2 regions of the Streptomyces lothianensis genome follow, and region 2 is predicted to be linked to the other one. Evidence: riboswitches for the same ligand, from Rfam matches in the RefSeq annotation. Region 2 holds a riboswitch; the other holds the start of a gene.

Region 1 (3,398 bases), on a different contig from region 2:
GGCACGGCCCCCGCCGCACCCCAGCCGCCGCAGCCCGTGGAGCCCATCGGCGCGACAGCGCTGTACCACCTCACCCACCTGGCCACCGCACTCGCCGAGGCCATCGGCCTGCGGGATGTGGTCGAACTTGCCGCCGACCAGATCGTGCCCGCGTTCGGCCCCAAGGCCCTGGCCCTGCTGACCGTGCAGGAGGGGCGCCTGCACGTCACCGGAAGCCGCGGGTACAGCGCCGAGCTGATGGCCCGCTTCGATGCCGTACCCCTGACCTCCGAGACCCCGGCCGTGCGCGCCATCACCACCGGAACGGCCGGATTCTTCCCCACCTTCGCCGACCTCAAGACGGCGTACCCGCCGGCCGTGCACCAGGACGAGATGGCCTCCTGGGCCTTCCTCCCGCTGATCGTCTCCGGCCGCCCGGTCGGCTCCCTCGTTCTCGCCTACGACCAGCCCCGCATCTTCCCGCCCGCCGAGCGCGCCCTGCTCACGTCCCTGGCCGGACTGGTCGCGCAGGCCCTCGACCGCGCCCGGCTCTACGACGCCAAGCACGCCCTCGCCCACAGCCTGCAGACCGGGCTGCTGCCGCGCGCCCTGCCGCACATCCCCGGACTGGAGACAGCCGCCCGCTACCGGCCCGCCGGCCAGGGCATGGACATCGGCGGCGACTTCTACGACCTCATCCCCTGCACCGACAAAACCGCCGCCGTGGCCATCGGCGACGTCCAGGGGCACGACCCCACCGCAGCGGCCCTCATGGGCCAGATCCGCACGGCCGTACGCGCCCACGCCACCACCGGCTCCCCGCCCGGCGACGTCCTCGCCCGCACCAACCGCCTGCTGTGCGAACTCGACCCCGGCCTGTTCGCCAGCTGCCTCATCGCCCGCCTCGACCTGCCCCACCACACCGTACGACTGGCCACCGCAGGACACCCCCCGGCTCTGTTCCGGCGGCCCGACGGCCGCACCGGCACCTTCCGCCTGCCGCCCGGCCTGCTCCTGGGCATCGACCCCGAAGCCGACTACCCCACCACCGAGATCCCCTTCCCGCCCGGATCCGTGCTCGCCCTGTACACCGACGGGCTCGTCGAGGCCCCCGGCACCGACATCGACGAAGCCACCACCTCCCTCGCCCGCCGACTGGGCACAGCACCCGCCGGAAACCTCGAGGACCTCGCAGACGCGCTCCTGGACCACGCCGAACGGTCCGCACCCCGCAACGACGACATGGCGCTGCTCCTCCTGCGCCGTACGAAGTCCGGACTTCGCCGCACGGAGCCCGGAGCAGCCGGAGCAGGGGGCAGCCCGAGCCGGGGGCCCGGGCACGGCCGGTGACCCCCATCGCATACCCTGGACCCGGCTGCGACTGGCGCAAAAAGGTGGAGCACCACCGGGGAGCAGCCCGGCACAAGAAGCCGACTGCACACCTGCCGCGCGCCTGGGCGATCGACACGACCAGCCGACGCTCAGGAGCACCCACCATGCCCAGCCCCCGCTACATGGACGGCACGGCCCTCGCCCGCGAGATCACCACCCGCACCGCCGCCCGCGCCAGGACCTTCACCGACCGCACCGGCAAGACCCCCTGCCTCGCGACGGTCCTCGTCGGCGAGGACCCGGCCTCCGTGACGTACGTGAAGATGAAGCGCAACCGCTGCGCGAAGGCCGGCATCGAGTCCCGTCACGTCCCGCTGCCCGCAGACGTCACCACCGAGCAGCTCGTCGCCGCGCTCAGGGACCTCTCCGAGGACCCGGACGTGCACGGCATCCTGCTGCAGCACCCGGTCGGCGAGCACATCGACGAGCGCGCGGCCTTCGAGGCCATCGCCCCTCAGAAGGACGTCGACGGCGTGACGATGACGTCCTTCGCCGCGATGGGCTTCGGCCTCCCCGGCTTCGAGTCCTGTACCCCCGGCGGCATCATGCGCCTGCTCGACGCCTACGACGTCGACCCCACCGGCAAGCGCGCGGTGGTCGTCGGCCGCAGCGCGATCCTCGGCAAGCCCGTGGGCCTGCTGCTGCTCGGCCGCAACGCGACGGTCACGTACTGCCACTCCCGTACGAAGGACCTCGCCGAGGTGACGCGCGAGGCGGACATCCTGGTGGCGGCCGTGGGCCGGCCGGAGTTCATCAAGGGCGCGGACATCAAGGAGGGCGCGGTGGTGATCGACGCCGGCTACAACCCGGGCAACGTGGGCGACGTCCACTTCGACTCGGCGGCCGAGCGCGCGAGCCTGATCACCCCGGTGCCGGGCGGTGTCGGTCCGATGACGATCGCCGTGCTCCTTGAGCAGACGATGGACGCGGCGGAGCGCCAGACGGCCTGACCGGTCCCTGTCGTCATCCACGCCTAGGGGGTGTCCGGCGGATCAGGCCGCCATCGGCCCACGGTGCCTGGAAAGGCCTGGTGAGCGGGGGTCTGGCGCTTCCACATGCAAGGCGGAGGAGGGAGGCGACGCGGAGCGAATGGGGTCTCCCCTGCTCGAACGGAGCGCAGCGGAGTTGAGAGCTTGGGGAAGAGTGACGACAACGCAGCAGGTGGGCGTGCCAGACCCCCGCGTCAGCGGCATGATCCGCCGGACACTCCCTAGTCGACGCCCAGCCGGGGATCCCCTTGCGCGGCCCGGACGGCGGCACCGGTGCGCCGAATCCCGGCGGCGTCCCGGGCGCGCCGGGCCGGTGTCAGCTGCGGACAGGCCGGTGGACCCTGCTGGGCGTAGAGGTTGTGCTGGACCGGCGTCTGCGGAGGCTGGGCGTGGTGGCTCCTGGTAGGGGTTCGGCAGCCGCTGCGACTGCGGCTGCGGCTGCGGCTGCGGCTGCGGCTGCCGAGAACTCAGCACATCCACGCCGCATCGAATGATCGAATCGATCACCTCCGCACGCCCTATTGAGCGTTTGAACGGACGCGTGCTAGAAACCGCTTGCCACCCCAGCCGTGCGTCCCTCCGGAGTTCTCCATGACGACGTCCTGGTCCCGCCGCACCTTCCTCGCCGCCGGCTCCGCCGCCTCCCTCGGCGCGTTCGCGCTGGGTACGCCCCTGTTCAGGGGGGTCGCGCACGGCGCCTCGGAATCCGAGTTCGGCACCCTGCGCGCCAAGTGGCGCACGCTGACCCTCGGTTCGGGCTTCAGCCCGAGCACCGAGCCCTTCAGGTCGAAGCTCGCCGAACTGGGCACGACCGCGGCCGGCTTCCGCGAGAGCATGGCCCCGGCGCCCGGCTCACTCTGGCCCGACCTCGACTTCGCCGACCCCGAACCCGACACCGACCAGGACTCGTACGGCTATTCCGGCCGCATGGCGACGAGCTACTACCGGCTGCGGACCATGGCCGAGGCCTATTGCCAGCCGGGCACCGGCCTCACCGGCGACGGGGCGCTCAAGTCGGCGGTCCTCACCGGCCTCGAC
Region 2 (3,398 bases):
CCGGCCGACCGCTGCGGACCGGCGATGCCATCAGGAGGTTCCTCAGCGCCTTCGGCGTCCCGCCCGCGCGGGTGCCGGCCGATCCGGAGGCGCAGGTGGCGCTCTACCGCAGCCTGGTCGCCGATCGCCGGCTGCTCATCGTGCTCGACAACGCCCGCGATGCCGAGCAGGTGCGTCCGCTGCTCCCCGGCGGGCCCGGCTGCGCGGTGCTGATCACCAGCCGCAACCGCCTCACCGGTCTCGCCGTCACCCACCCCGCGAGCCTGGTCGGGCTCGACGTGCTCGATCCCGCGGAGGCACGCGAACTGCTGGTCCGCCGCCTCGGCGACGCACGCGTCACCGCCGAACCCGAGGCGGCGGCCGATCTGATCGCCTCCTGCGGGCGGCTGCCGCTGGCCCTCGGGGTCGTCTCCGCACGGGCCGCCGCCTACCCGGAGCGTTCACTCGACGACCTCGCCGGCGAGCTGCGCGGCCCGCGCACCCGTCTCGACCTGCTGGACACGGGCGACACCGCGAGTGATGTACGTGCCGTGTTCTCCTGGTCGAGCGGACAGCTGACGGCCCGGTCCGCGGCGGTCTTCCGGCTGCTCGGCCTGCACCCCGGCCCCGAGGTCTCGCTGCCCGCCGCCGCCAGCCTGGCCGGTATCCCACAGCGGCAGGCGGAACAGGCCCTGGCCGAGATGTCCGAGGTGCATCTCCTCGCGGATCAGGCGGCCGGCCGCTTCACCCTGCACGACCTTTTGCGCGCCTACGCCGAGGAGCAGGCCGTGGCGCAACTCGGCGCGGCGCAACGCTATACGGCCCTTGCACGCCTGCTCGATCACTATCTGCACAGTGCGCTCGGCGCGGACCGGCTGCTCAACCGGCATCACCAGATCCAGATCACGCCCGGACCGCTGCAGCCCGGTGTCTCGGTCACCCGCCACGCCGACGCCACCACCGCACTCGACTGGTTCACGGTCGAACGCGAGTCGCTCGCCGCCGCGGTGCGGAGGGCGGCGGAGGGCGGATTCGACACACATGCCTGGCAGTTGGCGAGGGCCTGCCGCACCTTCCTGTACCAGCAGGGCTTTCTCGCCGAGCAGATCGATGTGCACCGGGTGGCCCTGACGGCGGCGCAGCGCCTGAATGATCCGGAGGCCCTGGCCTACTGCCACTTCGGTCTCGGTCAGGCACTCGCGCGGCTGGGGCAACACGACGAGGGCCGGGCCCACCTGGATCACGCCCTGCGGCTCTACGAGAAGCTGGGCGACGACGTCGGCCGCGCGGTGGTCCACACCCAGATCGCCGTGCTGGTGGGTCAGCTCGGGGATGCCTCCGCTGCACTTGAACACAGCGAGAAGGCGCTCGCGTACTGCCGGGCCGTCGGCCACCGGGCCGGTGAGGCAATGGCGCTCAACAACGCGGGCTGGTGGCATGCCCAGCTGGGCGCGCTGGAACCGGCGGGCGAGCGGTGCGGCCAGGCGCTCGACGTGCTGCGCACGCTCGGCGACGTCATGGGAGAGGCCGCCACCTTGGACAGCCTCGGCTTCATCCACCGCAGCGCGGGCCGCCACGACGAGGCCATCGCATGCTACGAACAGGCCCTCGAACTCCGCCGCGGCCGCGAACGCATCTACGAGGCCGAGACCCTGCCCCAACTGGCCGAGACCCAGCTGGCCGCGGGCCGCGGCGAGGAGGCCCGGGAGAGCCTGCAACGCGCACTCGACCTCCTGCGCGGGCTCTCCCCGTACGAGGCAGCCCCGGTACGCGAACGCCTGCGCGAACTCGACCACCGGATGGGGGAGGCCGGGCTGTGATCGCCACCGGGCGTTCGTATCCCGGACAGGAGATCGTGACAGGCCGTGCGGCGGTAGGGTGACGCACGGGCCGTGACTGGCGCGCTTGGATGGGGTCAACCATCGGGAAGCGGCCCATGAACCGTGTGCCGTGCGCCTGGGCCGAACCGAGTACGACGAACCTGTACGCATCGTCTTCGTCCGGAGGTCCACCCTCATGACCGATCCTTCCGTCACCCCCTCCGCCTCCTCCGCCTCCGCCTCCACCGCCTCCACCGCCTTCAACAGCGCCCTGGACGTGATCCGCGGGGTCGAGCCGCGCATCGCCGATGCCATCGGCCAGGAGCTGCACGACCAGCGCGAGATGCTCAAGCTGATCGCCTCCGAGAACTACGCCTCGCCCGCGACACTGCTCGCCATGGGCAACTGGCTCAGCGACAAGTACGCCGAGGGCACGGTCGGCCGCCGCTTCTACGCCGGATGCCGCAATGTCGACACCGTCGAATCCCTGGCCGCCGAGCACGCCCGCGAACTCTTCGGCGCCCGCCACGCCTATGCCCAGCCGCACTCCGGGATCGACGCCAACCTGGTCGCCTTCTGGGCCGTGCTCGCCGACCGGGTGGAGGCGCCCGCCCTGGAGAAGGCCGGCGCCCGTCAGGTCAACGACCTCTCCGATGCCGACTGGGCCGAGCTGCGCGCGGCCTTCGGCAACCAGCGGATGCTCGGCATGTCCCTGGACGCGGGCGGTCACCTCACGCACGGATTCCGGCCGAACATCTCCGGGAAGATGTTCGATCAGCGCTCCTACGGCACCGATCCCTCCACCGGTCTGATCGACTACGAATCCCTGCGGAAGTCCGCCCGGGAGTTCAAGCCGCTGATCATCGTGGCCGGCTACTCCGCCTATCCGCGCCTCGTGAACTTCCGCATCATGCGCGAGATCGCCGACGAGGTGGGCGCCACGCTGATGGTGGACATGGCGCACTTCGCCGGGCTCGTGGCCGGCAAGGTGCTCACCGGGGACTTCGATCCCGTACCGCATGCGCAGATCGTCACGACGACCACGCACAAGTCACTGCGCGGACCGCGCGGCGGCATGGTGCTGTGCGACGACTCGCTCAAGGACCAGGTCGACCGCGGCTGCCCGATGGTGCTCGGTGGTCCCCTTCCGCATGTGATGGCGGCCAAGGCGGTGGCACTCGCCGAGGCGCGTCAGCCCTCCTTCCGTGACTACGCCCAGCAGGTCGTCGACAACGCGCGGGCGCTGGCGGACGGCTTGATGCGCCGGGGCGCGACGCTGGTGACGGCTGGTACGGACAATCACCTCAATCTGATCGATGTCGCTTCCTCCTACGGGCTGACCGGACGGCAGGCCGAGTCGGCGCTGCTCGACTCCGGGGTGGTCACCAACCGCAATGCGATCCCGGCGGACCCGAACGGCGCCTGGTACACCTCCGGCGTGCGGATCGGCACCCCCGCGCTGACCACCCGGGGCCTGGGTGTGGCGGAGATGGACGAGATCGCGGGGCTCATCGACACGGTGCTCACGGCCGCCGTGCCGGGGGTGACCAAGTCGGGTGCGGCCTCCAAGGCGCAGCATGTGCTGGACGCCAAGGTCGC

What was found. Region 2 has a riboswitch for ZMP and ZTP ahead of ACLF6P_RS22780 (glycine hydroxymethyltransferase). Riboswitches for the same ligand answer to the same signal wherever they lie in the genome.
Region 1: it holds a riboswitch for ZMP and ZTP, as region 2 does, so the genes downstream of both, ACLF6P_RS27520 (bifunctional 5,10-methylenetetrahydrofolate dehydrogenase/5,10-methenyltetrahydrofolate cyclohydrolase) here and ACLF6P_RS22780 (glycine hydroxymethyltransferase) in region 2, are expected to answer to the same signal.

Annotation. Positions count from the first base shown of each region.
Region 1 covers NZ_JBLMKT010000077.1:16,318-19,715, forward strand. The annotation lists gene ACLF6P_RS27515 (SpoIIE family protein phosphatase) at 1-1,329, shown strand, start outside; ZMP/ZTP riboswitch at 1,347-1,445, shown strand; gene ACLF6P_RS27520 (bifunctional 5,10-methylenetetrahydrofolate dehydrogenase/5,10-methenyltetrahydrofolate cyclohydrolase) at 1,476-2,321, shown strand; gene ACLF6P_RS27525 (polysaccharide lyase 8 family protein) at 2,952-3,398, shown strand, end outside.
Region 2 covers NZ_JBLMKT010000066.1:49,554-52,951, reverse strand. The annotation lists gene ACLF6P_RS22785 (AfsR/SARP family transcriptional regulator) at 1-1,799, shown strand, start outside; ZMP/ZTP riboswitch at 1,862-1,948, shown strand; gene ACLF6P_RS22780 (glycine hydroxymethyltransferase) at 1,996-3,398, shown strand, end outside.